Regions from separate parts of the Pseudomonas macauensis genome, predicted to be linked through region 2. Evidence: predicted binding sites of a transcription regulator. Region 2 holds the regulator's gene; the other holds the start of a gene.
What was found. The regulator FliA, encoded in region 2, starts transcription of late flagellar genes. The targets are predictions, from matches to a motif close to CTAAAGTTTNNNNNNNNNNNGCCGNTAA.
Positions count from the first base shown of each region.

Region 1: a site for FliA is predicted at 13,273-13,300, ahead of motA (flagellar motor stator protein MotA). Genes of this name have one in related genera too.

Region 1 covers NZ_CP138377.1:5,316,763-5,331,329, forward strand. Annotated here, with positions in the region: gene hflX (ribosome rescue GTPase HflX) at 1-1,192, opposite strand, end outside; gene hfq (RNA chaperone Hfq) at 1,205-1,453, opposite strand; gene miaA (tRNA (adenosine(37)-N6)-dimethylallyltransferase MiaA) at 1,559-2,524, opposite strand; gene mutL (DNA mismatch repair endonuclease MutL) at 2,603-4,513, opposite strand; gene amiB (N-acetylmuramoyl-L-alanine amidase AmiB) at 4,510-5,940, opposite strand; gene tsaE (tRNA (adenosine(37)-N6)-threonylcarbamoyltransferase complex ATPase subunit type 1 TsaE) at 5,949-6,416, opposite strand; gene SD196_RS24475 (NAD(P)H-hydrate dehydratase) at 6,404-7,906, opposite strand; gene queG (tRNA epoxyqueuosine(34) reductase QueG) at 8,067-9,128, shown strand; gene orn (oligoribonuclease) at 9,213-9,755, opposite strand; gene rsgA (small ribosomal subunit biogenesis GTPase RsgA) at 9,845-10,876, shown strand; gene motB (flagellar motor protein MotB) at 11,299-12,360, opposite strand; gene motA (flagellar motor stator protein MotA) at 12,364-13,215, opposite strand; gene SD196_RS24505 (HDOD domain-containing protein) at 13,337-14,567, shown strand, end outside.
Region 2 covers NZ_CP138377.1:1,872,714-1,887,280, reverse strand. Annotated here, with positions in the region: gene SD196_RS09010 (ParA family protein) at 1-776, opposite strand, end outside; gene motD (flagellar motor protein MotD) at 826-1,710, opposite strand; gene SD196_RS09000 (flagellar motor protein) at 1,725-2,465, opposite strand; gene SD196_RS08995 (protein-glutamate methylesterase/protein-glutamine glutaminase) at 2,465-3,583, opposite strand; gene SD196_RS08990 (chemotaxis protein CheA) at 3,640-5,865, opposite strand; gene SD196_RS08985 (protein phosphatase CheZ) at 5,897-6,682, opposite strand; gene SD196_RS08980 (chemotaxis response regulator CheY) at 6,702-7,076, opposite strand; gene fliA (RNA polymerase sigma factor FliA) at 7,253-8,002, opposite strand; gene fleN (flagellar synthesis regulator FleN) at 7,999-8,829, opposite strand; gene flhF (flagellar biosynthesis protein FlhF) at 8,998-10,308, opposite strand; gene flhA (flagellar biosynthesis protein FlhA) at 10,324-12,447, opposite strand; gene SD196_RS08955 (TPM domain-containing protein) at 12,713-13,978, opposite strand; gene flhB (flagellar biosynthesis protein FlhB) at 14,102-14,567, opposite strand, start outside.

The sequences.
Region 1 (14,567 bases), 2.6 Mb from region 2:
GCTCGTCATGCCCCTCGGACTGTACCGCACCCAGCTCGAAGAACTGAGCACGAAGTCGTCCCAGGCGCTGCGGAAGGCAGAGCGTTCCCACGAACATGTCCTCCCCCAGCAATTCGGCGATCGCCTCCTCCACCAACTCCAGCCCCAGCGAATCGCGCGCCGACACCCAGACCCGGACGGGCTTGCCGAGTTCGTCGCGCTGAATCATCGGCTGCATGTCCGGCAGCAGGTCGATCTTGTTGTACACCTCGAGCATCGGCAGCTCATTGGCGCCGATTTCCTGCAATACCGCCAGCACCTGCTCGATCTGCGCATCACGCTCCGGCTCGTGGGAGTCGATCACGTGCAGCAACAGGTCGGCATTGCTCGACTCTTCCAAGGTAGCCCGAAACGCCTCCACCAGCTTGTGCGGCAGGTGGCGAATGAAACCCACGGTGTCCGCCAGCACGATCGGCCCCACGTCATCCAGTTCCAGGCGGCGCAAGGTCGGGTCGAGGGTGGCGAACAGCTGGTTGGCGGCATAGACCTCGGACGTGGTCAGCGCGTTGAACAGCGTGGATTTGCCGGCGTTGGTATAGCCGACCAGGGATACCGCAGGGATCTCCGCGCGACGGCGGCCGCGACGGGCCTGCTCACGCTGGCTGCGAACCTTCTCCAGGCGCGACTTGATCTGGCGGATGCGCCCACGCAGCAGACGGCGGTCGGTTTCCAGCTGGGTTTCACCCGGGCCACGCAGACCGATACCGCCCTTCTGGCGCTCAAGGTGAGTCCAGCCGCGCACCAGGCGCGTGCTCATGTGTTCGAGCTGGGCGAGCTCAACCTGCAACTTACCCTCGTGGGTACGCGCACGCTGGGCGAAGATATCGAGGATCAACCCTGTCCGGTCGAGCACGCGACATTCGAGCGCTCGCTCGAGGTTGCGCTCCTGACTCGGAGTGAGGGTGTGATTGAAGATGATCAGCTCGACCTTCTCGGCATGGACGAGGTCGTGCAACTCTTCGACCTTGCCGCTGCCGATCAGGTACTTGGCTGAAGGCTGGTGGCGCGAAATGTTGACGAAAGCAACCGATTCCGCACCCGCCGAACGTGCCAGCTCCTGGAACTCCTGCGGGTCTTCGCGCGCCTCGGGGTCCTGACCTTCCAGATGGACCAGAATGGCCCGTTCCCCACCACCCGGGCGCTCAAAGAACAAGGCGGACTCCCGTCAAACGTTGCCCGGCTCGGCCGGCTGATCACCGCTGGGCAGACGCACCGGACGGCTAGGAACAACGGTGGAGATGGCGTGCTTGTAGACCATCTGGCTGACAGTGTTTTTCAGCAGAATCACGAACTGGTCGAAGGATTCGATCTGGCCCTGCAGCTTGATGCCGTTGACCAGATAGATGGAAACCGGGACGCGTTCTTTGCGCAGGGTATTGAGGTAAGGGTCTTGTAGCGAATGCCCTTTTGACATATGCCGCACTCCTTGTAAGGGTAAAAAACTGATTTAGTAGTAGTGAATTTGGCTTAACGCCGTCCTGAACCCCAAGGATAGACGGCCGAAATTAAGGTCTCGAGCCTATATGGAGACCGCCTCAAGGTATTTCAAGGCACGCGGCAAATTGTCGCTTGCCTGGCTGTCCAACCAGTGTAGATGGCTCCAGCTACGCAGCCAGGTGAACTGGCGCTTCGCCAGTTGCCGCGTGGCGATGACGCCGCGCTCCACCATCTCAGCGTAGGACAGTTTGCCCTCGAGGTAATCCCATACCTGTCGGTAACCCACCGCCCGTATGGAAGGCAGCCCCGCATGCAAGTCATTTCTTGCGCGGAGGCGTTCGACCTCGGCGATGAAGCCCTGTTCCAGCATCTGGTCAAATCGTTGCGCGATACGCGCGTGCAGTACCTGTCGTTGCAGAGGCGCAATCGCCAGATGGGCGACAGTATACGGCAATTGCCCGCCGCCTTGCGCGCCGAAACCCGCATTTTCACTCGCTTGGCGCTGGCGATGTGCAGTCATGGACATACCGCTTACGCGGTACACCTCCAGTGCCCGAGTGAGGCGTTGCGGGTCGTTCGGATGGATGCGCGCGGCCGACTCCGGGTCTACTCGCGCCAGCTCCGCGTGCAGGGCGCCCCAGCCTTCGGCCTCGGCCCAGGCTTCCAGTTCGGCGCGCACCGCAGGGTCGGCGCTGGGCATGTCGGCCAGGCCTTCCAGTAATGCCTTGAAATACAACATGGTGCCGCCGACCAGCAGCGGGATCTTCCCGGCTGCGGTGATCTCGGCCATCGCCGCCAGGGCGTCGGCGCGGAATTCCGCCGCCGAGTAGGCTTCGCTGGGGTCGCGGATGTCGATCAGGCGGTGTGGAAACTCGGCCAGCACCTCGCGCGACGGTTTGGCAGTGCCAATGTCCATATCGCGGTAGATCAGCGCCGAATCCACGCTGATCAGCTCCACCGGCAACAGGCGCGCCAGCTCCAGCGCCAGGTCGGTCTTGCCGGCGGCAGTGGGGCCCATGAGGAAAATCGCGGGAGGCAGGGAGGACATCGGGAACTCGTTGTTACGCGCTGCTGAAACGTTTGGCGCGCAGTTTACTGCACTTTCCTGAACGCAGGCTTACGAAAATCAACGCCCGCGCAGGAACAACTTGTCCAGTTCGTCGAGTCCCAGTTGCGTCCAGGTCGGGCGGCCGTGGTTGCACTGGCCGCTGCGCTCGGTGATTTCCATGTCGCGCAGCAGACCGTTCATCTCCGGCACGGTCAGCCGGCGGTTGGCGCGCACGGCGCCGTGGCAGGCCATGGTGCCGAGCAACTCGTTGAGGTGCGCCTGGATGCGGTCGCTGGTGCCGTACTCCAGCAGATCGGCGAGCACGTCGCGCACCAGCTGGGTGGCCTCGGCCTGCTTGAGTAGAGCCGGGATCTGGCGGATCGCCAGGGTTTCCGGGCCGAGCCGCTGCAGTTCGAAGCCCAGTTTGGAGAACCAACTGCCGTGTTCCTCGGCGCAATCCGCCTCGCGCTCGCTGACGGCGATGGACTCCGGCACCAGCAGCGGCTGGCCGCGCAGGCCTTCGCTGGCCATGGCGGTCTTCAGGCGCTCGTAGGTGATGCGCTCGTGGGCGGCATGCATGTCCACGAGAACCAGCCCATGGGCGTTCTCGGCGAGGATATAGATGCCTTTGAGCTGGGCCAGGGCGTAGCCCAGCGGCGGCACGTCCTGGCTGCTTTCCGGCAGCGCCTGCGGCGGCTGGTCGGGCAGCGGCGCGAAGTAGGCCTTGTAGGCACCCTGGGCTTCCTGGATCGGCGGCATCTCCGGGCGCGACTGCGAATAGCTGTAGCCACCACCGCCCGAACCACCAGAGCCGCCCGAGGACGGGCTGGGCTGCCAGGCACGCGCGGCGGCCGGAGCTTCCAGCACGGTTTCCGACAGGCGCATTTCGCCCTGCGGGCCGAACTCGCCAGCGGCGGCGCCGGTGGGGCGCGGCACGGTCAGGGTGGTGGCGCCCGGCGGCGCCAGCTGGTCGTCAGGCCGCACTTCGGCCAGCGCCCGGTGCAGGGTGCCGTAGAGGAAGTCGTGGACCATGCGGCTATCGCGGAAACGCACTTCGTGCTTGGTCGGGTGCACGTTGACGTCCACCACCGACGGATCGACCTCGAAGAACAGCACGAAGGTCGGATGACGGCCGTTGTACAGCACGTCGCGATAAGCCTGGCGCACCGCGTGGGCGACCAGCTTGTCGCGCACCATGCGGCCATTCACATAGAAGTACTGCAGGTCCGGTTGGCTGCGGGAGAAGGTCGGCAGGCCGACCCAGCCCCACAGGTGCAGGCCGTTTCGTTCGACCTCGATGGGCATGGCCTGCTCGAGGAAACCGGAACTGCACACGGCGCCCACGCGGCGGGCGCGGGACGCTTCGTCCTTCGCCTCGTGCAGCGAGAGGATGGTCTTGCCGTTGTGGCGCAAGTGGAAAGCCACGTCGAAGCGGGCCAGGGCCAGGCGCTTGATGACTTCCTGCAGGTGATCGAATTCGGTCTTCTCGGCACGCAGGAACTTGCGCCGCGCGGGAGTATTGAAGAACAGGTCTCGCACTTCGATGCTGGTGCCCACCGGATGGGCCGCCGGCTTCACGGTGGACTCCATGTCGCGGCCCTCGACCTCGACCTGCCAGGCCTGTTCGGCATCGGCGGTACGGGACGTCAGGGTCAGACGCGATACAGAGCTGATCGAAGCCAGCGCTTCGCCACGGAAACCCAGGCTCATCACCCGTTCCAGGTCTTCCAGTTCGCGGATCTTGCTGGTGGCGTGGCGCGCCAGGGCCAGCGGCAGGTCCTCGGCAGGAATGCCGCTGCCGTCGTCACGCACCCGCAGCAGCTTCACGCCGCCCTGCTCGACCTCGACGTCGATGCGCTTGGCGCCAGCGTCGAGGCAGTTTTCCAGCAGCTCCTTGATGACCGAGGCGGGTCGCTCGACCACCTCGCCAGCGGCAATCTGGTTGGCCAGCCGCGGTGTCAGCAGCTGGATTCGACGCAGCTCGCTCATTGCTGGGACGCCAGGGAGGTGCCGGGAATCTTCAGCACCTGGCCGACCTTCAACTCGTCGCTCTTGAGCGAGTTGGCACTGCGAATGGAGGCAGTGCTGACGTCATAGCGACTGGCAATCATGGCCAGGCTGTCACCGCTGCGCACCACGTGCTCGCGCGGGCCGGTGGGAAGCTGGCCGCCGTCACGCAGCGAGGCGATGTAGGTGCCCGGCGGCGGCGTCTGCACAAAGTACTGGCGAACACCGCCGGCAATGGAGCGCGCCAGGGCCTGCTGGTGGGAGGCGCTGGAGAGCTTCTGCGATTCATTGGGGTTGGAGATGAAGCCGGTTTCCACCAGGATCGACGGGATGTCCGGGGACTTCAGCACCATGAAGCCGGCCTGTTCCACTCGCCGCTTGTGCAGCGACGTCACCCGGCCGACATTGGTCAGCACCTTGTGACCGACGTCGAGGCTGGAGGACATGGTGGCGGTCATCGACAGGTCGAGCAGCACGCCAGCGAGCATCTTGTCCTTGTCGTCCAGGTTCACGCCGCCGTCGCCGCCGATCAGGTCGGAACGGTTTTCACTGTCGGCCAGCCAGCGTGCGGTCTCGGAGGTCGCGCCGCGATCGGACAGGGCGAACACCGATGCACCGAAGGCGCTGCGGCTGGGCGCGGCGTCGGCGTGGATGGAGACGAACAGGTCGGCGCCCTTCTTGCGGGCAATGGCGGTACGCCCACGCAGCGGGATGAAGTAGTCGCCGGTGCGGGTCAGCTCCGCGCGGAAGCCTTTCATCTGGTTGATCTGGCGCTGCAGTTCGCGGGCGATCGCGAGGGTGATGTTCTTCTCGTGCAGGCCGTTCGGACCGAGGGCGCCGGGGTCTTCACCGCCGTGACCGGCGTCGATGGCGATGACGATGTCGCGCTTGCCGCCACTGCTGGGCGCAGGAATCTTGGTCACCGACTGGACGGGACTGACCGGCGCGGCAGGTACGTTCGGCGTCGGCGTGGCCGGAACGTCCGGCGCGATGTCGGCGCCCTGGTCGTACAGGTCGACGACCAGGCGGTTGCCGTATTGCTGGTTCGGCGCCAGCACGAAGCTCTTGGGTGTGACCGGGTTCTTCAGGTCCAGCACCAGGCGCAGGTCGGTGGGCGAACGCTGGGCGGCACGCACCGAGGTGATCGGCGTGTTATTGAGCTTGAGCTTGTCCAGCGCAGTGGACATCTGGGCGCCATTGATATCGACGACGATGCGGTTGGGCGCACTGAGCGTGAACAGGCTGTGCTGCACCGGTCCGGAAAGATCGAACACCAGCCGGGTGTTGTCTGGAGCCCGCCAGATGCGGACGCTCTTGATTTGCGTGGCGGCAAAAGCCTCGCCGGCAATCATTGCCAGCAAAACAGTCATCCCCGTAAACAACGCCCGCAGGCGCAACCCCCAACCCATCTTTTTTCTCATGCTCCCGTGGCCAGGGCGGCACACCAGGCTTCGCCCCGCATACCTTGCGGCTTCAGGCGCAGCATGCGACCGCCCGCATGGGGACTAATGGTAATGTCCATGTCGGCCTTTGGCAAAATGCCTGTGCCCCGTTCAGCCCATTCGATCAGGCACAGGGCATCCCCCTCGAAGTAGTCGCGGATGCCGAGGAACTCCAGCTCCTCCGGGTCGGCCAGGCGGTACAGGTCGAAGTGAAAGGCACGAATGTCGCCAATCTCGTAGGGCTCGACCAGGGTGAAGGTGGGGCTTTTCACCGCCCCGCCGTGGCCCAGCCCCCGCAGGATGCCGCGCGACAACGTGGTCTTGCCGGCCCCCAGGTCGCCGTGCAGATAGATCACCCCGCGCCCGCCGGTCGCCTCGGCGATACGGCGGCCAAGGTCGTACATGGCCTCTTCGCCTTCGGCGAACAGATTCAGTTCAGGCATGGGCTGAGCTCCTCGAGCAACTGACGAACGGCAGGAATCATATCGGTGGCGGCCAGCCCCCGCCCCAGCGGACCGAGCGACTCGCCGGCGCAGGCATGGAGCCAGACGGCCAGGCAGGCCGCATCATAAGCGGGCAGCCCCTGCGCCAGCAGCGCGCCGAGGATGCCGGAGAGCACATCGCCCAGCCCGGCGCCCGCCATGGCCGGATGGCCGTGGCTGCACAGCGCCAGCCGCCCGTCCGGAGCGGCGACCAGGCTGCCGACACCCTTGAGCACCACAACCGTCTGGTAACGCTGCGCCAGCACATGGGCGGCTTTCGGCCGGTCGGCCTGGACTTCGGCGGTGGAGAGGCCAAGCAGTCGAGCCGCCTCGGCCGGATGCGGGGTCATCACCCAGTCGCCGGACGGGCGCGAAACCAGGCCCTCCGCCAGCAGATTGAGGGCATCGGCATCCCAGACCTGAGTGCGCTCCAGGCTGGCCGCCGCACTGACCAGCACGCGCCCCCAGGCCTCGCGGCCAACGCCCGGCCCCACCACCAGCACGCTGGCCCGCTCGGCCAGGCGCAACAGTTCGGCAGACGAGGAAACACCGCGCGCCATCAGCTCCGGGCGACGGGCCAGGGCGGCGGGCACATGGGCTGCACGGGTAGCCAGGGACACCAGCCCGGCGCCGCAGCGCAGCGCGCTCTCGGCGGCCAGCAGGACCGCGCCACCCATGCCGGTATCGCCGCCGATCACCAGCGCATGGCCGAACAGGCCCTTGTGCGCGGCCTTCGGGCGCGCAGCCAGACGCGGCAAGGAGGCAGGCGCGAGACGGCGAGCAACGCAGTCATCGGGGATCAGCGCCGGATCGGCGTCCAGGCCGTCGAATACCCATTCGCCGCACTGGTCCGGCCCGCTTGCGGTAAACAGCCCCACCTTGAGACCGATGAAGGTCACGGTCAGATCGGCGCGAACGGCGCAACCCAGCACCTGGCCGGTATCCGCACTGAGGCCGGAGGGGATATCCACCGCCAGAACCGGCAGGCCGCTGGCGTTGATCGCCGCGATGGCCGAGGCATAGGGCTCGCGCACCGTGCCACCGAGGCCGGTACCGAGCAAGGCGTCGACCAGCACGCCGCGCAGCTCGGAGCGATCGCTCCAGCCTTCGATATCCACACCCGCCGCACGCGCCTCGCCATGGGCGGAGGCGGCGTCGCCGGACAGGCGCGAGGTATCCCCCACCGCCAGCACCCGCACACGCCAGCCGGCGCGCAGGGCCAGGGCAGCGATCAGGTAGCCGTCGCCAGCGTTGTTGCCATGGCCGGCCAGCACGGTGATTTCACCCGCATCAGGCCAGCGCCGGCGCAGGGCGCGCCAGGCGGCATGGGCGGCACGACGCATCAGTTCGAAGCCGGGGGTGCCGGCGGCGATCAGGCGTGCGTCGAGGTCGCGCACCTGTTGCGCGCTGTAAAGATTCAGGGGCAGATCGTCGTGGGGATGGGCAGTCATCGCTTTTCCGGGCGGCGGAATGTGTCGCCTTGGAGCCTGTTCCTAGCGCCGTCATGCCGACGCGCAGCAGTTTTCGAACGGACTCCTGGCGCGCGGACGGGCCGGCGCCGGCAAGGTCTGGCAGAATTATACCTACCCGGACTCCGCTTTCCCGCTCCCCATGCACGATTCGACGCTCGACTATGAAGACCTCGCCCGCTCCATCAAGGACTGGGGGCGCGAACTCGGCTTCCAGCAGGTCGGCATCGCCGGCCTCGACCTTGCGGAGCACGGCGCGCACCTGCAGCGCTGGCTGGAAGCGGGCTACCACGGCGAGATGGACTACATGGGCGCCCACGGCAGCAAGCGCTGGCGGCCGGACGAACTGGTACCCGGCACGCTGCGGGTGATCTCGCTGCGCATGGACTACCTGCCCGGCGACACCCGCATGGCGCAGGTACTGGGCAACCCGGAGAAGGCCTACGTCTCGCGCTACGCCCTGGGCCGCGACTATCACAAGCTGATCCGCAAGCGCCTGCAGCAGCTGGCCGAACGCATCCAGCAGAAGATCGGCCCGTTCGGCTTCCGCGCCTTCGTCGACAGCGCGCCGGTACTGGAGAAGGCCATCGCCGAGCAGTCCGGCCTGGGCTGGATCGGCAAGAACACCCTGGTGCTCAACCGCAAGGCCGGCAGCTACTTCTTCCTCGGCGAGCTGTTCACCGACCTGCCGTTGCCGATCGACCCGCCACACGGTACGGAACACTGCGGGCGCTGTTCGGCCTGCCTGGACATCTGCCCGACGGCGGCCTTCGTCGCACCCTATGTGCTGGACGCGCGGCGCTGCATTTCCTACCTGACCATCGAGCTGAAAGGCGCGATCCCGGAAGATTTGCGCCCGCTGATCGGCAACCGCGTTTTCGGCTGCGACGATTGCCAGATGGTCTGCCCGTGGAACCGCTTCGCCCGCGCCACCGATCAGGGCGATTTCCAACCGCGCCACAGTCTGGACAACGCCGAGCTGGCGGAGCTGTTCCTGTGGACGGAGGAAGAATTCCTCAGCCGCACCGAAGGCTCACCGTTGCGGCGTGCCGGTTATGAACGCTGGCTGCGGAACCTGGCGGTGGGACTGGGCAACGCCCCCTCCACGATTCCGGTGATCGAAGCGCTGAAGGCGCGACGGGAGTTCCCGTCGGAACTGGTGCGCGAACATGTGGAGTGGGCGCTGGGCCGGCACAACGTTTGACGCGAAGGCTTTTCGTAGGAGCGAGCTTGCTCGCGAACAGCCCCGCAGCGGAAGTTGTTCGCGAGCAGGCTCGCTCCTACAAGATCAGACCTTGATGAAATGCTCGCGGTAGTAACGCAGTTCGGCGATGGACTCGCGGATGTCGTCCAGGGCCAGGTGGGTGTTGCCTTTCTTGAAGCCATCGCGCACCTGCGGGGCCCAGCGCGCGGCCAGTTCCTTGAGGGTGGAGACGTCGAGGTTGCGGTAGTGGAAGTAGCCTTCCAGCTTCGGCATGTGGCGATAGAGGAAGCGGCGGTCCTGGCAGATGCTGTTGCCGCAGATCGGCGAGCTGCGCTTGGGCACCCACTTCTCCAGGAAGGCCAGGGTCGCAGCTTCCGCTTCGGCGGCGGAAATGGTGCTTTCGCGCACGCGCTGGGTCAGGCCGGACTGGCCGTGCTGGCGGGTGTTCCACTCGTCCATGCCGGCGAGCAGCGCCTCGCTCTGGTGCACCGCGATCACCGGGCCTTCCTCGAGGATGTTGAGATTGCTGTCGGTGACGATGGTCGCCATCTCGATGATGACGTCCTTGTCCGGGTCCAGACCGGTCATTTCCAGGTCGATCCAGATCAGGTTCTGTGGGTTCTGCATGATGGGGCTCCTCAGCTCAGCCCTCTAGTTTAGCGGGAAGCGGGCATACGCATGCTAAACTCCGCGGCGATTTTCCCTGTGGATACCCTATGGCCAAGCGTCACCTCACCCGCCGGCAGAGCTGGCGGATCGAAAAAGTTCAGGAAGAGCGCGCTGCCCGCGCGGCCAAGCGCGAATCGCGCGTCCTGGAAGAACTGGAAGGCGGCGACCTCGGCCCGGAGCAGACCGGTCAGGTGATCGCCCACTTCGGGGTGCAGGTGGAAGTCGAGGCGCAGGAAGGCGACCACGCGGGCCAGGTGTTCCGCTGCCACCTGCGCGCCAACCTGCCGACGCTGGTGACCGGCGACCAGGTGGTCTGGCGCCCCGGCAACCAGGGCATCGGCGTGATCGTCGCGCAACTGCCGCGCAGCTCCGAGCTGTGCCGCCCGGACATGCGCGGCGTGCTCAAGCCGGTGGCGGCCAACGTCGATCGCATCGTGATCGTCTTCGCCCCGCGCCCGGAACCGCACGCCAATCTGATCGACCGCTACCTGGTGGCCGCCGAGCATGCCGGCATCAAGCCGCTGCTGCTGCTGAACAAGGCCGACCTGATCGACGAGGAAAACGCCCCCTTCATCGACAGCCTGCTGGGCACCTACCGTGAACTGGGCTATCCGCTGCTGGAGGTCTCGGCCTTCAACGGCCTGGCGATGGACTCCCTGCGCGCCGCGCTGAACGAGCACGTCAGCGTGTTCGTCGGCCAGTCCGGGGTCGGCAAGTCGTCGCTGGTGAACGCGCTGCTGCCGGGTGTCGACACCCGCGTCGGCGACCTCTCGGAAGTCACCGGCAAGGGCACCCACACCACCACCACCGCGCGGTTGTTCCACTTCCCCGCCGGTGGCGACCTGATCGACTCCCCCGGCATCCGCGAATTCGGCCTCGTCCATGTGAGCCGCGACGATGTCGAAGCCGGCTTCATCGAATTCCACGACCTGCTCGGCCACTGCCGCTTCCGCGACTGCAAGCACGACCGCGAGCCGGGCTGCGCGCTGCTCAAGGCGCTGGAAGATGGGCGTGTCTCGCCACAGCGGATGGCCAGCTACCGGCACATCCTCGCCAGTCTGCCGGAAGACGAGTACTGATTCGCGGATAAAGCCTTCCGCTTTATTCGCCCTGCACTATTAGGTAGGAGCTCCCTTGTAGGAGCGGAGCTTCTCCGCGAAATCCCGGCGAAGCCGGGACATCCTTTTGCGGCCTGATCGCCGGCCTATTGGCCGGATCGCGGACAAGGTCCGCTCCTACGAGATGCATCTGCGCTCGGGCTGGCCCTCACCCTAACCCTCTCCCAGCGGGAGAGGGGACCGTCCGGTGCAGGATGAAACTACTCTGTCAGCCGGCACGATCTGGCTCCCTCTCCCTGAGGGAGAGGGCTGGGGTGAGGGGGAAAGCCCTGGCACAGATTCAGCCGGGACAAGACAGTTGCTCCTACGAAAGCCCGCGCCGCCTACCTCATCGCGCATGCCACCCACAAAAAGGCCAGCTTCTCAGCTGGCCTTTTCGTTTCTTACTGCTGCTTGTTCAGCTCGTCGAGCTTCAGCGTGCCGCCGTCGTCGAACAGATTGAGCTTCTGCTTCAACTGGTCCGCCGGCAACGGCTCACCCTGCCCGGCTGCCGGCTGCGCGGGTGCAGCGTTGGGCTGGACGTCGCCTGGAGCTGCAGGAGCGGCGGCGCCATCGGCGGGCTTGCCCGCACCGCCATCCTGGCCCTCGATGGCGCGCTGGGCCTTCTTGGTCAGGACGATGATGTCGATGCGGCGGTTCACCGGGTTCAGCGGCTTGTCGCGGTCGAACAGCGCCGACGACGCATAGCCCACCACGCGGGCGATCTGGTCTTCCGGATAACCGCCTGCCTCCAGCGCGCGACGCGCGGCGTTGGCGCGGTTGGCGGAGAGCTCCCAGTTGCCGAACTCGCCATTGCCGGCGTACGGCTTGGCATCGGTATGGCCGCTGATGCTGATCTTGTTCGGCACCTGTTTGATGGTCTCGGCCAGCGCCAGCAGGATGTCCTCGAAGTACGGCTGCAGGCGCGCGCTGCCCAGGTCGAACATCGGCCGATTGTCCGAGTCGACGATCTGGATGCGCAGGCCGTCCTGGGTGATCTCGAACAGGATCTGGTCCTTGAAGCGCTTGAGCGTCGGGTTCTCGTCGACCTTGTTCTGCAGCTCCTGCAGCAACAGCTCCAGGCGCTCCTTCTCCAGCTTCTCGGCGATGTTCTCCGCCTGCTCGGGGTTGACCTTGGCCTCGTCCTCCGGGCTGACGCGGGTCTCGTCTGCCTCGGGCTGCGCCTGGACCTGCGGGTTCAGGGTCTTGTCCGGCGCGGGAGTCGGCGTGCCGCCCAGGTCGATCACATAGGGACTGGCGCTCTCGGTGAAACCGATCGGGTCCTGGAAGTAACCGGAGATGGCCTTCTTCTGCTCCGGCGTGGCCGAGGACAGCAGCCAGAGCACCAGGAAGAACGCCATCATGGCGGTGGCGAAGTCGGCGAAGGCGATCTTCCAGGAACCGCCATGGTGGCCCGCGGCGTAGCGCTTGACGCGCTTGACGATGATCGGCTGGTTGTTATCCATCGTTTAGCGACCGCGCACAGCCTGCTCCAGCTCCGCAAAGCTGGGACGATGCGCCGGCAGCAACACCTTGCGGCCGAACTCCACGGCCAGCGACGGCGGCATGCCCGAGGCGGAGGCGACCAGGCAGGCCTTGATGGCTTCGTAGAGGTTCAGCTCTTCCTTGGCGTCATGCTCCAGGGCGTTGGACAGCGGGCCGACGAAACCGTAGGCGGCGAGAATACCGAGGAAGGTACCCACCAGCGCCGCGGCAACGTGGTGGCCGATCTCGGCCTGGCTGCCCTGGCCGAGCAGCGCCATGGTGATCACGATGCCGAGCACCGCGGCGACGATACCGAAGCCCGGCAGGCCGTCGGCGACACGGGTTACCGCGTGGGCGGGATGCTCCAGGTCTTCCTTGAGGCTGCCCAGTTCCATGTCGAACAGGCCTTCCAGCTCATGGGGCGCCATGTTGCCGGAGGACATGATGCGCAGGTAATCGCAGATGTAGGCGGTCATGCGGTCGTCCTTGAGCACCGCCGGGTACTTGCTGAAGATCGGGCTGGCGCCCGGATCCTCGACGTCCGCCTCGATCGCCATCATGCCCTCGCGGCGGCTCTTGTTGAGCACCTCGTAGAGCATGCCCAGCACCTCCAGGTAGAAGGTGTGGGTGAAGCGGTTGCTGAACATCTTCGGCGCCTTCTTGAGCACCGTCATGAAGGTGCTGCCCGGGTTCGCCTGGAGGAAGGCGCCCAGGGCCGCACCGCCGATGATCAGCACTTCGAACGGCTGGATGATGGCCGCGATCTTGCCGCCGGAGAGCAGATATCCGCCGAGTACGCTGCCCAGGATGACGATGATGCCGATGATTTTTGACATGGGGACCGGACTGAAACTGTGAACAGAATGAGAGGCATGATTCCCGCCTCCCTGTTGTTATCGGAGATTTCGGGCAAGACTATAGGCCGAAAACACTAAAAACCAGTTCGGCGCCTCACGCATGCCCAAACCCGTGCCTACCCCAGAGCGTCTCGCGGAATGGCTCTCCCTCCTGGAAGAGCTGCCGCTGCCCGTCCCCCAGGAGCACCGCGACGAGATTCGCCGGGCGCTGAACGACAGTCGTCGCTCGATCCGCGAGATCTCCGACCTGCTGCAGGACTGTCCGACCCTGGCCCTAGCCATCCTGCGCGAGGCCAACCGCGCCCAGAGCGCCCAGGACAATCCGGCGGAAAGCCTGGAAGTCGCACTCAATCGTCTGGGACTGGCGCGCGTCACCCAATTGCTCGATCGCCTGCCGGCGTTGCCCGAGGCACAGATGCCCCGCGCACTGAGCCAGTTGCTGCTGATCAGCCGCCACGCCATGCAGCAGGCCAGCGGCCTGTTCGCCAACCGCCTGGCGCGGCTCTGGCAGGAAATCCACTGGGGCAGCCTGTTCACCCTGGCGCCGTTGTGGGCGCTGGCCACGGTTAAACCGGAATTGCTGGAGACCTGGCAGCGCCAGGTCTACGGCCTGGGCCGCTGCAGCAGCGAAGTCGAGCAGGAGCTGCTCGGCACCCGCCTGCTGCCGCTGTGCCGAGCGCTGGCCGAGCGCTGGCGGCTGCCGGACTGGGTCGCCCAGGGCTACGCGCTACTCAGCGATGACAAGCGCCTGCTGGTGCGCGCCCTGCACGTGGCCCACACCGAAACCCAGCCACTGGGCCAGCAACAGCGCCTGGATGCCGACCCGGAACTGCAACGCTGGCTGACCCGCCCGGCCAACACCATCCTGCTGGCCAACAGCCTGGCGACGGCCGCCCACCAATCCTGGGGTGGCGTACACATGCTGCGTTGGCAACGCCTGACCAGCCTCTACCTGCAAATGCCGCTGGAAGAACTGCAGCAGACCGTCCACGGCCTGGCCGCGCAGAGTGCCCGCCGGCACGCCCGGCCGCAGCTCTGGCACCCGGCCGAAGCCCTGCTCTGGCCCTGGGATGCGCGCCGCTGGCTCAACGGCCCGAAGCCCGAGGAGCCGGCCAAGGCACCCGACACCCTCGCCCAATGGCGCCAGCATTGCGCGCGCCTGCTGCAGGCACCCAGCCCGTTCGGCAATGCCTTGCAGTTGCTCGACTGCGCCGAATCGGCGCTGCAGGCCTGCGGGCTGCAACGCGGCCTGATCCTGCTGGCCGACAAGGGTGGCAACTGGCTGCAGGCGCGCCGGCACTTCGGGCTCGCGGCGGAGGCCGGCGAGCTCA
Region 2 (14,567 bases):
GCCGCCGGCACCTGCGCCAGCAGATGCTTGAGCAGCGCGCGGTAGGCGATCACGCCCCGGCTGTTGGCATCGTTGCGCGACGGCACCAGGCCGTGGCGGCTGGCGTCGCGCAGCTTGGTGTCCACCGGGACGAACGCCTGCCAGAGCGTATCGGGATAGGTGTCGCGCAACACCCGCAGCGCGCCCAGCGAAGCCTGGGTGCGGCGGTCGAACAGGGTCGGCACGATGGTGAACGGCAGCGCCTGCTTGCGCGAGCGGTTGACCATCTTCAGGGTGTTGACCATGCGCTCCAGGCCCTTCAAGGCGAGGAACTCGGTCTGCACCGGAATCACCAGGTGCTGGCTGGCCGCCATCGCGTTGACCATCAGCACGCCGAGCAGCGGCGGGCTGTCGATGATCGCGTAATCGAATTGGTTCCACAGCTGCGCCAGGCTCTTGGCGATCACCAGGCCAAGACCGTTCTGCCCCGGCGACTGGCGCTCCAGGGTGGCCAGCGCAGTGCTCGATGGCAGCAGGCGCACGTTCTCGTGGCTGGTGGGCAGCAGCAGCGACTCCGGCAACCCCTCGGGGACGTTGCCCTGGTGCAGGAACAGGTCGAAGACGCTGTGCTCCAGGGTGTCCGGGTCGTGGCCGAAGTAACTGGTCATCGAACCGTGCGGGTCGAGGTCGACGATCAGCACGCGCTTGCCGGCGTCGGCCAACAGGCCCGCCAGGGCGATGGAGGATGTGGTCTTGCCGACGCCACCTTTCTGGTTGGCTACCGCCCAGACTTTCATAGTGCTGGCTCCCCGCTGGCACAGGATCGGTTCAGGGGTGTCATGCCGCTCACTCCCCTGCCGCCGATGACGAAGATTTGACGGCGCCACTGCCGGGCGCCTCGCTGACAACCACTGGTGCAGGTTGCGTGCCAGCATGTCGCAACGCCGGGTCCGGCTGCGCCTTGCCGCTGCCCACGCCGCTCACCGCGCGACGTACCTCGAGGTTGCGGGAGATCACCAGCACCACCCGGCGGTTGCGGGCGCGCCCTTCGGCCGTCGCATTGTCCGCTACCGGTTGGAATTCACCATAGCCCACCGCGGCCAATCGGCCGGCATCCAGCCCGTCCTGGGCGAGCATGCGCACGATGCTCGCGGCGCGGGCGGCCGACAGCTCCCAGTTGGTCGGGTACTGGCTGTTGTGGATCGGCACGTTGTCGGTAAAACCTTCGACATGCACCGGGTTGCGGTAAGGCGCCAGAATCCTGGCGACCTTCTCGACGATGTTGAACGCGGTGTCGTTGGGAATCGCATCGCCACTGGGGAACAGCAGGCTGGAATTGAGGGTGATCTCGATCCAGAACTCGTTGCCGCGCACGCTGACCTGGTCGCTCTTGATCAGCTCGCCGAACGCCTCGCGCATGCTGCTGGCGATCTGTTCCAGGGTATCCGGACTGCCCTGGGCCTGGCCGTCATCCATCGGTTCGTTGAGCGACTGGTCCGGCTGCTGGGTGCGCGGCCGTTCCTCGCCGATGGGGATCGGGCGGACCGCGCGATCTGGCTGGTTGAACACGCCGGTCAGGGTTTCCGAGAGAATCTTGTACTTGCCCTGGTTGATCGAGGAGATCGAGTACATCACCACGAAGAAGGCGAACAGCAGGGTGATGAAGTCCGCGTAGGACACCAGCCAGCGTTCGTGATTCTCGTGTTCCTCGTGACGTCTGCGGCGAGCCATCTGCGTGTGCTCCCTCAGCCGACGAAGCCTTGCAGCTTCAGTTCGATGGAGCGCGGGTTCTCGCCCTCGGCGATGGACAGCAGGCCCTCCATCAGCATCTCGCGGTAGCAGGACTGGCGGTGCACGATGCTCTTCAGCTTGTTGCCCACCGGCAGCAGCAGCAGGTTGGCCAGGCCCACGCCATAGATGGTGGCGACGAAGGCCACGGCAATGCCGCTGCCCAATTGGCTGGGGTCGGCGAGATTGCCCATCACGTGGATCAGGCCCATCACCGCGCCGATGATACCGATGGTCGGCGAGTAGCCGCCCATGGCTTCGAACACCTTGGCTGCCGCCAGGTCGCGGGTTTCCTGGTTGTACAGGTCGACTTCGAGGATGCTGCGGATGGCCTCCGGCTCGGCGCCATCCACCAGCAGTTGCAGGCCCTTGCGCGCATAAGGATCGTGTTCAGCGTCGGCGACGGTTTCCAGCCCCAGCAGGCCTTCCTTGCGCGCGGTCATGCTCCAGCCCACGACATGGTTGATGCCGCCGACCAGGTCCACCTTGGGCGGCAGGATGATCCAGCGCAGCATCTGCACCGAGCGCTTGAGCACCGCCACCGGGGTCTGCAGCAGTGCGGCGGCCAGGGTGCCGCCCATCACGATCAGCGCCGCCGGGCCGTTGGCCAGCGCGCCGACATGCCCGCCCTCGAGGAAGTTGCCACCGACGATGGCGACCAGCGCGAGGATCAGGCCGACAATGCTGAGGACATCCATCAGCCGCAGGCCTCGGTGAGATGGCGACCGATGTCGTCCAGGCTGTACACCGCATCCGCCAGGCCGGCCTTGGCGATCGCCATGGGCATGCCGTAGATCACGCAGCTGGCTTCATCCTGCGCCCACACCTGGCTGCCGCCCTGCTTGAGCATGCGCGCGCCTTCGCGGCCATCGGCGCCCATGCCGGTGAGGACCACCGCCAGCACCTTGTCGCCGTAGGCCTTGGACGCGGAACCGAAGGTCACGTCGACACAGGGCTTGTAGTTGAGGCGCTCATCGCCGGGCAGGATGCGCACGGCGCCACGGGCGTCGACCATCATCTGCTTGCCGCCGGGGGCCAGCAGGGCCACGCCGGGGCGCAGCAGGTCGCCGTCCTCGGCTTCCTTGACGGTGATCTTGCACAGCTTGTCCAGGCGCTCGGCGAAAGCCTTGGTGAAGGCCGCCGGCATGTGCTGGATCAGCACCAGCGGCGCGGGGAAGTTGGCAGGCAGCTGGGTCAGGACCCGCTGCAGCGCCACCGGCCCACCGGTGGAAGTACCGATGGCCACCAGCCGGTAGGGCTTACGCTTTGGGGCGGCGGAGGTCGCCGGGGCCGGGGCGGCCGGCGCATGGCCGCCACCCGACGAAGCGGGAGCGGTCTGGCGCAGGGCGCTGCCGGCAGGCGCCGGGGCGGAAGCCGGAGCGCTCGTGGAATACGAGGCGTAGGCGGCGAAGCGGCGGTTGCTCCTGGCGATGGTGTGGACCTTCTCGCACAGCAACTGGCGGACCTTGTCCGGGTTGCGCGAGATGTCCTCGAAGTTCTTCGGCAGGTAGTCGACCGCGCCGGCATCCAGCGCGTCCAGGGTCACCCGCGCGCCCTCGTGGGTCAGCGAGGAGAACATCAGCACGGGGGTCGGGCAGCGCTGCATGATGGTTCGTACGGCGGTGATGCCGTCCATCAGCGGCATCTCGTAGTCCATGGTGATCACGTCGGGCTTGAGCGCCAGCACCTGGTCGATCGCCTCGCGGCCATTGGTAGCCGTGCCGACCACCTGGATCTGCGGATCGGCGGAGAGAATCTCCGAGACACGGCGGCGGAAGAATCCCGAATCGTCCACCACCAGGACTTTGACAGCCATAGACACTCCTGAATGAAGCCTTGCCACGCGCGCGGGCGTCCCCGCGCACGCAAGAATCAGATACGCCGCGCGTAGCGCTTGAGCATGCTCGGCACATCGAGGATCAGGGCGATCCGCCCGTCACCGGTGATGGTTGCCCCGGCCATGCCCGGGGTGCCCTGCAGCATCTTGCCCAGCGGCTTGATCACCACCTCTTCCTGGCCCACCAACTGGTCGACCACGAAGCCGATGCGCTGGGTGCCCACCGAGAGGATCACCACATGCCCCTCGCCCGGCTCCTCGTACTGGGCGCCCGGCACCAGCCAGCGCTTGAGGTAGAACAGCGGCAGGGCCTTGTCGCGGACGATCACCACTTCCTGGCCGTCGACCACGTTGGTGTTCGACAGGTCGAGGTGGAAGATTTCGTTGACGTTCACCAGCGGGAAGGCGAAGGCCTGGTTGCCCAGCATCACCATCAGGGTCGGCATGATCGCCAGGGTCAACGGGACCTTGATGACGATCTTCGAGCCCTGGCCCTTGGTGGAATAGATATTGATGATGCCGTTGAGCTGGGAAATCTTGGTCTTCACCACGTCCATGCCGACACCGCGGCCGGAGACGTCGGAAATCTCGGTCTTGGTCGAGAAGCCCGGAGCGAAGATCAGGTTGTAGCAGTCGGACTCGGAGAGGCGGTCAGCCGCGTCCTTGTCCAGCAGGCCCTTCTCCACGGCCTTGGCGCGCAGCACGTCCGGGTCCATGCCTTTGCCGTCGTCGGAGATCGACAGCAGGATGTGGTCGCCTTCCTGTTCGGCGGACAGTACCACCCGGCCGGAGCGCGCCTTGCCAGCGGCTTCGCGCTCGTCGGGGCCTTCGATGCCGTGATCCACCGCGTTGCGCACCAGGTGCACCAGCGGGTCGGCCAGAGCCTCGACCAGGTTCTTGTCCAGGTCGGTCTCTTCGCCGATCAGCTCCAGGTTGATCTCTTTCTTCAGGTTGCGCGCGAGGTCGCGGACCTGACGGGGGAAGCGGCCGAAGACCTTCTTGATCGGCTGCATGCGGGTCTTCATGACCGCCGACTGCAGGTCGGCAGTGACCACGTCGAGGTTCGACACGGCCTTGGCCATCGCCTCGTCGCCGCTGTTGGCGCCCAGGCGCACCAGGCGGTTACGCACCAGCACCAGTTCGCCGACCATGTTCATGATTTCGTCGAGACGCGCGGTGTCCACCCGCACGGTGGTTTCCGCTTCGCTGGCCGGCTTCTCGGCAGCGGCGACCGGGCGCGGCGCCTCGGCTGGCTTGGCGGCCTGGGCCTTCACCGGTGCGGCAGGCTTGGCCGGCGGCGGCGCGGCGGCCGGTTTGGCGGCGGCGACCGGTTCTTCCTTCGCGCCGGTGAACTGGCCCTTGCCATGCAGCTCGTCGAGCAGCTTCTCGAATTCGTCGTCGGTGATGTTGTCGTTGCCGCCGGCAGTGGAAGCCTCGGTGGATTTCTCTGCTTTATCCACAGGCGCAGCAACGGCCGGCTCTTCCTTCGCGCCGGTGAACTGGCCCTTGCCATGCAGCTGGTCGAGCAGCGCTTCGAACTCGTCGTCGGTGATGTCGTCACCCGAACTGGAGGCCGGAGCGGCTTCGCTCGCGGCGGGCGCGGCGGGCGCGGCGGGCGCGGCGCTGGCGGGCGACTGGACGCCGCCGAACTGACCCTTGCCGTGCAACTGGTCGAGCAGCGCCTCGAATTCGTCGTCGGTGATGTCGTCGCCACCGGCACCCGCCGATGCCGCGGGGGCGTCGGCGGCGGGTTCGAGCGCATCCATCAGTTGCTCGAACTCGGCATCGGTGATGTCGCCGTAGGCTGCCGGAGCCGCCGGCGCTGGCTCGACTACGGGCTCGGCGGCCGCCGGAGCTTCGGCCGGCGCGGCGTTCGGATCAGCCAAGCGCGACAGGGCAGCGAGCAGCTCCGGCGTAGCCGGGGTCGGCTCCTGCGCGTCACGCACCTGCTGGAACATGACGTTGACGGTATCCAGCGCCTGCAGCATCACGTCCATGAGTTCGGCATCCACGCGGCGTTCGCCCTTGCGCAGCATGTCGAAGACGTTTTCGGCGATGTGGCAGCACTCCACCAGCGCGTTCAGCTGGAGGAAGCCGGCTCCGCCCTTGACGGTATGGAACCCACGGAAAATCGCATTGAGCAGGTCCATGTCATCGGGTCGGCTTTCCAGCTCGACCAGTTGCTCGGACAGTTGCTCGAGGATCTCGCCGGCCTCCACCAGGAAGTCCTGGAGGATCTCGTCATCGGCGTCGAAGCTCATTCGGTGCTCCCTCTACAGCGTCAGGCGACGCTTAAAAACCCAGGCTGGACAACAGGTCATCAACGTCGTCCTGACCGGATACGACGTCTTTTCTTGTATCGGCAGCGATCTGCGGACCTTCACCCTTGGACGATCTTTCTTTTTCGACGGCCTCGCTCATGCCCTGGTAGTCATGCTCGATACCGGCGTAGCGGTCCACCTGGCCGGCCATCCAGACCAGCTTGACCAGGTTCGACTCGACCTCGGTGACCAGTTTGGTGACGCGCTTGATCACCTGCCCGGTGAGGTCCTGGAAGTCCTGCGCCAGGAGGATGTCGTTGAGGTGCGCGGAGAGCTTGCGGCTGTCCTGGGCGCTGATGTAGAGGAACTGCTCGACGCGCTTGGCCAGGTCACGGAAGGCCTCGGGCCCCAGCTCGCGGCGCATGAAGCGCGCCCAGTCTTCCTGCAGCTCCTTGGCCTGGGTTTCGATGTGCATCACCACCGGGGTGCACTCTTCCACCAGGTCCATGGTGCGGTTGGCCGCCTTCTCGGTCATCTTCACCACGTAGGAAAGACGATCGGTGGCGTCGGCGATCTGCGACATTTCCTCGGCGTGGCGGGAATTGGGATCGATCTGGAAGTTGACGATGGCGTTGTGCAGCTCGCGGGTGAGCTTGCCGACTTCCTGGTAGAGCCCGCGATCGCGCGCCTGGTTGAGCTCGGAAATCAGCTGCACGGCGGTCTGGACTTCACCACGATCCAGGCAATCGACCAATTCGCGCGCGTGTTTTTTCAGGGTCGACTCGAAGTCACCCGCGGATTCGTTGACGAGATCCATAACGCCCTCTCTGTCAGCCTTAACTGCCGACCCGCTCGAAAATCTTCTCGATCTTTTCTTTCAGCACCTGAGCGGTGAAAGGCTTGACCACATAACCGTTGACCCCGGCCTGGGCCGCTTCGATGATCTGGTCGCGCTTGGCCTCGGCGGTGACCATCAGCACCGGCAGGTGCTTGAGGCGCTCGTCGGCGCGGACCGCGCGCAGCAGGTCGATGCCGGTCATGCCGGGCATGTTCCAGTCGGTGACGAGGAAGTCGAAGTTGCCGCTGTGCAGCATCGGCAGCGCAGTGGTGCCGTCGTCGGCTTCTGCGGTGTTGGTGAACCCCAGGTCCCGCAGGAGGTTCTTGATGATGCGCCTCATCGTGGAGAAGTCGTCCACGATGAGAATTTTCATATTCTTGTCCAAACCGACCTCCATCGATACCAGGCACGTCCTGGCGGGCGTGCCGTCAATTCATCGAGCGCCGTGCGCTCATCCCGTGTGGGCGGCGTCAAAGGGACGTCGCCCGGAAGAATTCTGAAACCTGCGTCTGAAGCCTGAGAAAAATCCGACGCGAAACTACCCGAACCTCAGTGCGCGCGCCACTCCGCCAGACGTGCCCGCAGGCGCGCGGCGCATTGGCTGTGCAGCTGGCTGACCCGGGACTCGCTGACCCCCAGCACTTCGCCGATCTCCTTGAGGTTGAGTTCCTCGTCGTAGTACAGGGCCAGCACCAGCCGCTCACGCTCGGGCAGCTTGGTGATGGCGTCGGCCAGCGCCGCCTGGAAGCGTTCGTCTTCCAGGCCGTGGGAGGGCTCGTTGCCCTGGTGCGAAGCGTCTTCGGCCAGGCCACTGCCCTGCTCGCCGTCCTGCAGCAGATCGTCGAAGCTGTACAAGCGGCTGCCCTGGGTGTCGCTGAGAATGCCGTAATACTCTTCGAGACTCATATTGAGTTCGGCAGCGACTTCCTGATCTTTAGCGTCACGACCGGTTCTGGCCTCGACGGTGCGGATCGCGTCGCTGACCATGCGGGTATTGCGGTGCACCGAACGCGGGGCCCAATCGCCCTTGCGCACCTCGTCGAGCATGGCGCCGCGGATGCGGATGCCGGCGTAGGTCTCGAAGCTCGCGCCCTTGCCGGCATCGTATTTCTTCGCCGCTTCCAGCAGGCCGATCATGCCGGCCTGCATCAAATCCTCCACCTGCACGCTGGCCGGCAGGCGGCCCAGCAGGTGGTAGGCGATACGTTTGACCAGCGGCGCGTACCGCTGGATCAGTTGGTCCTGGGAGTTCTGCGCCTGCGCCTTGCTGTACATACGCGCTCCGGAGGCCGTCATCATACGGCCGAACCCGTGGTTGGATGCTGCACCAGGCGCTCGACGAAGAACTCCAGGTGCCCACGCGGGTTGGCCGGCAGCGGCCAGCTGTCGACTTTCTGCGCTATCGCACGGAAGGCCAGGGAAGCCTTGCTGCGCGGGAACGCCTCATACACCGAACGCTGCTTCTGCACCGCCTTGCGCACCGACTCGTCGTACGGAATGGCGCCCACGTATTGCAGCGCCACATCGAGGAATCGGTCGGTGACCTTGGTCAGCTTGGCGAACAGGTTGCGGCCCTCCTGGGGGCTGTGGGCCATGTTCGCCAGCACGCGGAAGCGGGTCATGCCGTAGTCGCGGTTGAGCAGCTTGATCAAAGCGTAGGCGTCGGTGATCGAAGTGGGTTCATCGCAGACGACCAGCAGCACTTCCTGCGCGGCACGGACGAAGCTCACCACCGAGTCGCCGATGCCGGCGGCGGTATCCACAACCAGCACGTCGATGTTGTCGCTGATGTCGCTGAATGCCTGGATCAGGCCGGCGTGCTGCATGGGGGTGAGGTGCACCATGCTCTGCGTGCCGGAGGCCGCCGGAACGATGCGAACGCCGCCGGGGCCCTGGAGGATCACGTCGCGCAGGTCGCACTCGCCTTCGATGACATCGGCCAGGGTGCGCTTGGGGGTCAGGCCCAGCAGCACGTCGACGTTCGCCAGGCCCAGGTCGGCGTCCAGCAGCATGACGCGGCGGCCGAGGTCGGCCAGCGCCAGTGACAGGTTCACCGACACGTTGGTCTTGCCGACACCACCCTTGCCACCGGTGACTGCGATTACCTGTACAGGATGCATGCCCATATCAATACCTTGTCTCGTCATTCAGCCGCCGCGCCCCCTGGCGCTGCGGCCCTGCCGGCCGCGGTGCTCTACCGCTTCCGGCGTTCGCGGATCGTCTCCCAGAGCATCCGCCTCGCCGGGCAGCCCACCTGGCCGCCCGTCACCCCACCATGGGGCCGTTCAATTCGTTCAGCTGGCGCGGCGCACCGGCTGCTGGTACAGGCCGGCGAACAGCTCGGCCATGGCGTCCTCGCTCGGCTCTTCCGGCGCCTGCAGGCTCACCGCGCGACTGACCAACTGGTGGCTGCGCGCAACCTGCAGATCATCCGGAATCTTCGGGCCGTCCGCCAGATAGGCTACCGGGAGACGCTGGCCAATTGCCAGAGCGAGCGCCTCGCCAAGGCTGCCAGCCTCGTCCAGCTTGGTCAGGATGCACCCGGTCAATCCGCACGAACGATAGTTCTGCCAGGCGGCCTTGAGTACCTGGCTCTGGCTGGTCGCGGCCAGCACCAGGTAGTTCTTCACATTCAGGCTCTGCGCCGCCAGGGCTTCGAGCTGCATGCGCAGCGCCGGATCGTTGGCGGGCAGGCCGGCGGTATCGATCAGCACCAGGCGCTTGCGCGCCAGCGGCGCCATGGCCTGGATCAGCGACTGACCCGGATCGACCAGGGTCACCGGAACGTTGAGGATGCGGCCAAGGGTCTTGATCTGCTCCTGGGCGCCGATGCGGAAGCTGTCCATGGACACCAGGGCAATGCTCTGCGCACCGTATTTCAGTACGTAGCGCGCCGCCAGCTTGGCCAGGGTGGTGGTCTTGCCCATGCCGGCCGGGCCGACCAGCGCAACCACCCCGCCCTGCTCCAGCAGGTCGATTTCCGGAGTGTTGATGGAGCGCGCCAGGTGCGCCAGCAGCATGCGCCAGGCCTGCTTCGGATCGGCGATGGAGGCCACCTTCTCCAGCAGGCTGCGCGACAGGTCCGCCGGCAGGCCCATGCGCTGCAGGCGGCGCCACAGGTTGGCCTGTTTCGGACGCTGGTTCTGCAGCTGGTTCCAGGCAATGGAGCCCAACTGCACTTCGATCAGTTCACGCAGACCGTTGAGCTCGAAGCGCATGGCTTCCAGCGCCTGCTGGCCGACGTTGGCGGCAGCCGGCGCAACCGGGGCGGCCATGGCTTCCGCCAGGGTCTCGGCAGCACTGCGGCGCGGCGCCGGCGCGTCGTACATTTGACGGTCCTTGCTCACGGCCTCGCTCATGCGGGTCGGCTCGCTCAGCTCGGCCCTGGCCTGGGCGATGCGCGCCTGGGTCTTGCGCAGCTCGGCTTCCAGCGCCGGGTTCGGCTTGCTGGCCGCCGCCGGGGCCTGGTAGTCCAGCGCCGCGGTCAGTTCCACGCCACCGGCGACACGGCGATTGCCGATGATCGCGGCGTCCGGGCCCAGCTCGTCACGGACCAGTTTCATGGCCTGACGCATATCGGCGGCGAAGAAGCGTTTTACCTGCATGGCCTGCGACCTCAATCAGTTCTGCCCAACGGTGGCGACGATCGTCACTTGTTTGTTGTCCGGGATTTCCTGGTAAGCCAGCACGTGCATGGTGGGGACCGCCATCCGCGCGAATCGGGACATCATCGCGCGGACGGGACCGGCCACCAGCAGGATCGCCGGCTTGCCGAGCATTTCCTGGCGCTGCGCCGCCTCGACCATCGAGCGTTGCAGCTTTTCCGCCATTCCGGGTTCCAGCAACATGCCGTCTTCGGAGCCCTGTCCGGCCTTCTGCAGACTGTTCAGCAATATCTGTTCCAACCTGGGTTCCAGCGTGATCACAGGCAGCTCCGGCTCTAGTCCCACAATGGTTTGCACGATTGCGCGGGACAGCGCGACACGAACTGCCGCCACCATGGCGGCGGGATCTTGACTCTTGGCGGCAACGTTGGCGATGGCCTCGGCGATGGTGCGGATGTCGCGCACCGGCACCTGCTCCTGCAGCAGCGCCTGCAGGACCTTGAGCAGGGTCGACAGGGAAATCATCCCCGGCACCAGCTCTTCGGCGAGCTTGGGCGAGGTCTTGGCCAGCAGTTGCATCAGTTGCTGGACTTCCTCGTGACCAAGCAGTTCGTGGGCGTGCTTGTGCAGCACCTGGTTCAGGTGGGTGGCGACCACGGTGCTGGCGTCCACCACGGTGTAGCCCAGGGACTGCGCCTGGTCGCGCTGCGAGGCCTCGATCCACACGGCTTCCAGACCGAAGGCCGGGTCCTTGCCGGCGATGCCGTTCAAGGTGCCGAACACCTGGCCGGGGTTGATCGCCAGCTCGCGGTCCGGGTAGATCTCGGCTTCGGCCACACTGACACCCATCAGCGTCAAACGATAGGCGTTGGGCAGCAGGTCGAGGTTGTCGCGGATGTGCACCGACGGCATCAGGAAGCCCAGGTCCTGGGACAGCTTCTTGCGCACGCCCTTGATCCGCGCCAGCAATTGGCCACCCTGGTTGCGATCCACCAGCGGGATCAGGCGGTAGCCGACTTCCAGGCCGACCATGTCCACCGGGGTCACGTCGTCCCAGCCCAGCTCCTTGGTTTCCTGGGCGCGCTGGGCCGGCAGCAGCTCCTGCTGGCGCTGGGCTTCCTGCTCGGCCTGCTGCGCCGCCTGGCGCTGGCGCCGCCAGATCAGGTAAGCGCCGCCAGCGGCCAGGCCGCCCAGGCCGACGAAGGAAATGTGCGGCATGCCCGGCACCAGGCCCATGGCGATCAGGATCGCGGCGGAGATGGCCAGCGCCTTGGGCGAGGCGAACATCTGCCGGTTGACCTGCTGGCCCATGTCCTCGGCGCTGGACACGCGGGTCACCATGATCGCCGCGGCGGTGGACAGCAGCAGCGACGGCAGTTGCGCCACCAGGCCGTCACCGATGGTCAGCAGGGCGTAGACCTTGCCGGCATCGCCGAAGCTCATCGAGTGCTGGAGCATGCCGATGGCCACGCCACCGATGAGGTTGATGAAGAGGATCAGCAGGCCGGCGACGGCGTCACCGCGAACGAACTTGCTGGCACCGTCCATGGAGCCGTAGAAGTCGGCTTCCTGGGCCACTTCGGCGCGGCGCTTCTTGGCTTCCGCCTGTTCGATCAGGCCGGCGTTGAGGTCGGCGTCGATGGCCATCTGCTTGCCGGGCATGGCATCGAGGGTGAAGCGCGCGCTCACTTCGGAGATACGCCCGGCGCCCTTGGTGACCACCACGAAGTTGATGATCATGAGGATCGCGAAGACCACGATACCGACCACGTAGTTGCCGCCGATCACCACCTCGCCGAAGGCCTGGATCACCTTGCCGGCGGCGGCGTGGCCGTCATGCCCGTGGAGCAGCACCACGCGGGTGGAGGCGACGTTCAGCGCCAGGCGCAGCAGCGTTGCGACCAGCAGGATGGTCGGGAACACGGCGAAGTCCAGCGGCCGCAGCGCGTACACGCAGACCAGCAGGACCACGATGGACAAGGCGATGTTGAAGGTGAACAGCACGTCCAGCAGGAACGGCGGGATTGGCAGGGTCATCATGCCCAGCATGGCCAGCAGCAGCAGCGGCACGCCGAGATTGCCCCGGCCCAGGCCCGCCAGATTGCTGCGAACGTTGCTGATCAGTTGCGTGCGGTCCACCCTTGACTCCCCTGCCCTGCGGCGGATCTTGCGCCCGCCGGATCAAACTTTTGACGCCCAGGAGGGCGTTTGCAGGGGATTTAGCAGGAAGCGTTCCAACTTTTTCGAAGCGGCGGAAATACCCGTTCCAGAGGCCCGTAGGGCGTACAACCGTTCGCGGTTGTACGCCGATACACCACGCATTCCGACGATGCCCCAGTCCGGCCCGGAGCACCCCGAAACCAAGGCCAATCGGCGTATAACGCGGAGCGTTATACGCCCTACCTCACCAGCTCCCTGAAGCGCCGCCTCCGCCACTGGAGCCACCGCCGCCGGAATAGCCGCTACCGCTACTGGATGACGAGCTTCCGCCACCACTGGAACCGGAGCCCGAACTGGAGCCTCGGCCGATGATGAAGGCGAACAGCATCGGGAAGTACAGCATCGGCAGCAGCGCCAGCGACTCCGGGAATTCGCCGAGGTGTTCGACGATACCGGTGATGGTCATGACGAACGCACCGATACCCGAAGCCAGCGCCAGGCGAATGAGGAACTCCAGCCGGCTGCGCTTCCAGGCGGCATGGGCGAGGACGAAGGGCAAACACAGCAACGCCAGCCCAAGGGTCAGGCCGATGGGGCCTGCCAGGCCATACAGCAGCACCTCGGCGCCGTACCGGCTGGCACCCACCGACAGCGCCACGAGATAGCCGACGATGGCGCCGACGATCCAGGCGGACTTGCGCGAAGACGCCGCCAGGGCGCCGACGGCCCCGCCCAGCGCCATGCAGAACGACACGGCCATGAAGAACAATGGCGCGGTCTTCAGGCCTGCGCCAAACGCCAGCAGCACCATCAGCCCTGCCGACACAGCGACGACCACACGGGCGGCCAGCAGTTTGCGGCGCAACGCCACGCCCGCCACCGCGCCACAGCCCAGGGCGATCAGCAGCAGCCAGCCCTCGCGGGTCAGGCCGCTGTCATGACGCTCCTCCGGCAGCGTTTCGCCATCGATCAGCCGCTCCAGGACGCCCACCGCGCGCTCGATGCCGCCGGCGAAGTCGCCCTGGCGAAACGCCGGAACCATCTCATCGCGAATGATGCGTCCAGCCGTGACATCGGGGATGGCCCCCTCCAGCCCGTAGCCCACCTCGATGCGCATGGTCCGGTCGTCCTTGGCCACCAGCACCAGCACGCCGTCGTCCACGCCCTGGCGCCCCAGGCACCACTGTTCGAACACCCGCGTGGCGTATTGCTCGATACTGTCCTCACCGGTGCTGGGCACCATCAGCACGGCGACCTGCGAGCCCTTGCGCTGCTGCAGAGCGAGCAGGCGTTGCTCCATGGCCGCGATCCAGACCGCATCCAGGGTCATCGTCAGGTCGGTGACTGGACGCTCCAGCACGGGCACGGCCACCGTCTGCGCAAAAGGTTCCCGCGCGGCGTCGGCGGCGACTGACTCGGCCACCGGCTCTTCGCTGAATGCTCCGGCGTGGACCACGGGGGCGCTCAACAGCATGAGCAGGCAGAATACGAGGCGAATCCAGTCGTTCATTCCTTCCATCCCTGAAGGCAGTGAGGCCGACGCAATCGAGTCGGCCATGGGAAGCGTAATGCTGGAGACAGATAGTACGCTCGAACAGAAACCGCAGAACCGTTCGCCGGACCGATGCAGGCCTCACTCGTCCCGCCGCAGGTCCGGCGGAATCGGCAGGTCCGGCATCGGCCCCGGACGCTTGCCCTTGCCGGCGCGGAACTGCTTGAGCTGGTACACGTAGGCCAGCACCTGGGCAACCGCGAGGTAGAGACCGGCGGGAATCTCGTGGTCCAGTTCGGTGGAGTAGTACACCGCCCGCGCCAGCGCCGGGGACTCCAGCACCGTGACCTTGTGCTCCTGGGCCACCTCGCGGATCTTCAGCGCCATGAAGTCGTTGCCCTTGGCCAGCAGCTTGGGCGCCCCCGTTGCGCCGGGGTCGTACTTGAGGGCGACGGCGAAGTGCGTCGGGTTGGTGATCACCACGTCGGCGTCCGGCACCGCCTGCATCATCCGCCGCTGCGCCATCTCGCGCTGCATCTGGCGGACCTTGGCCTTGACCTCCGGCTTGCCCTCGGAGTCCTTGTACTCGTCGCGCACTTCCTGCTTG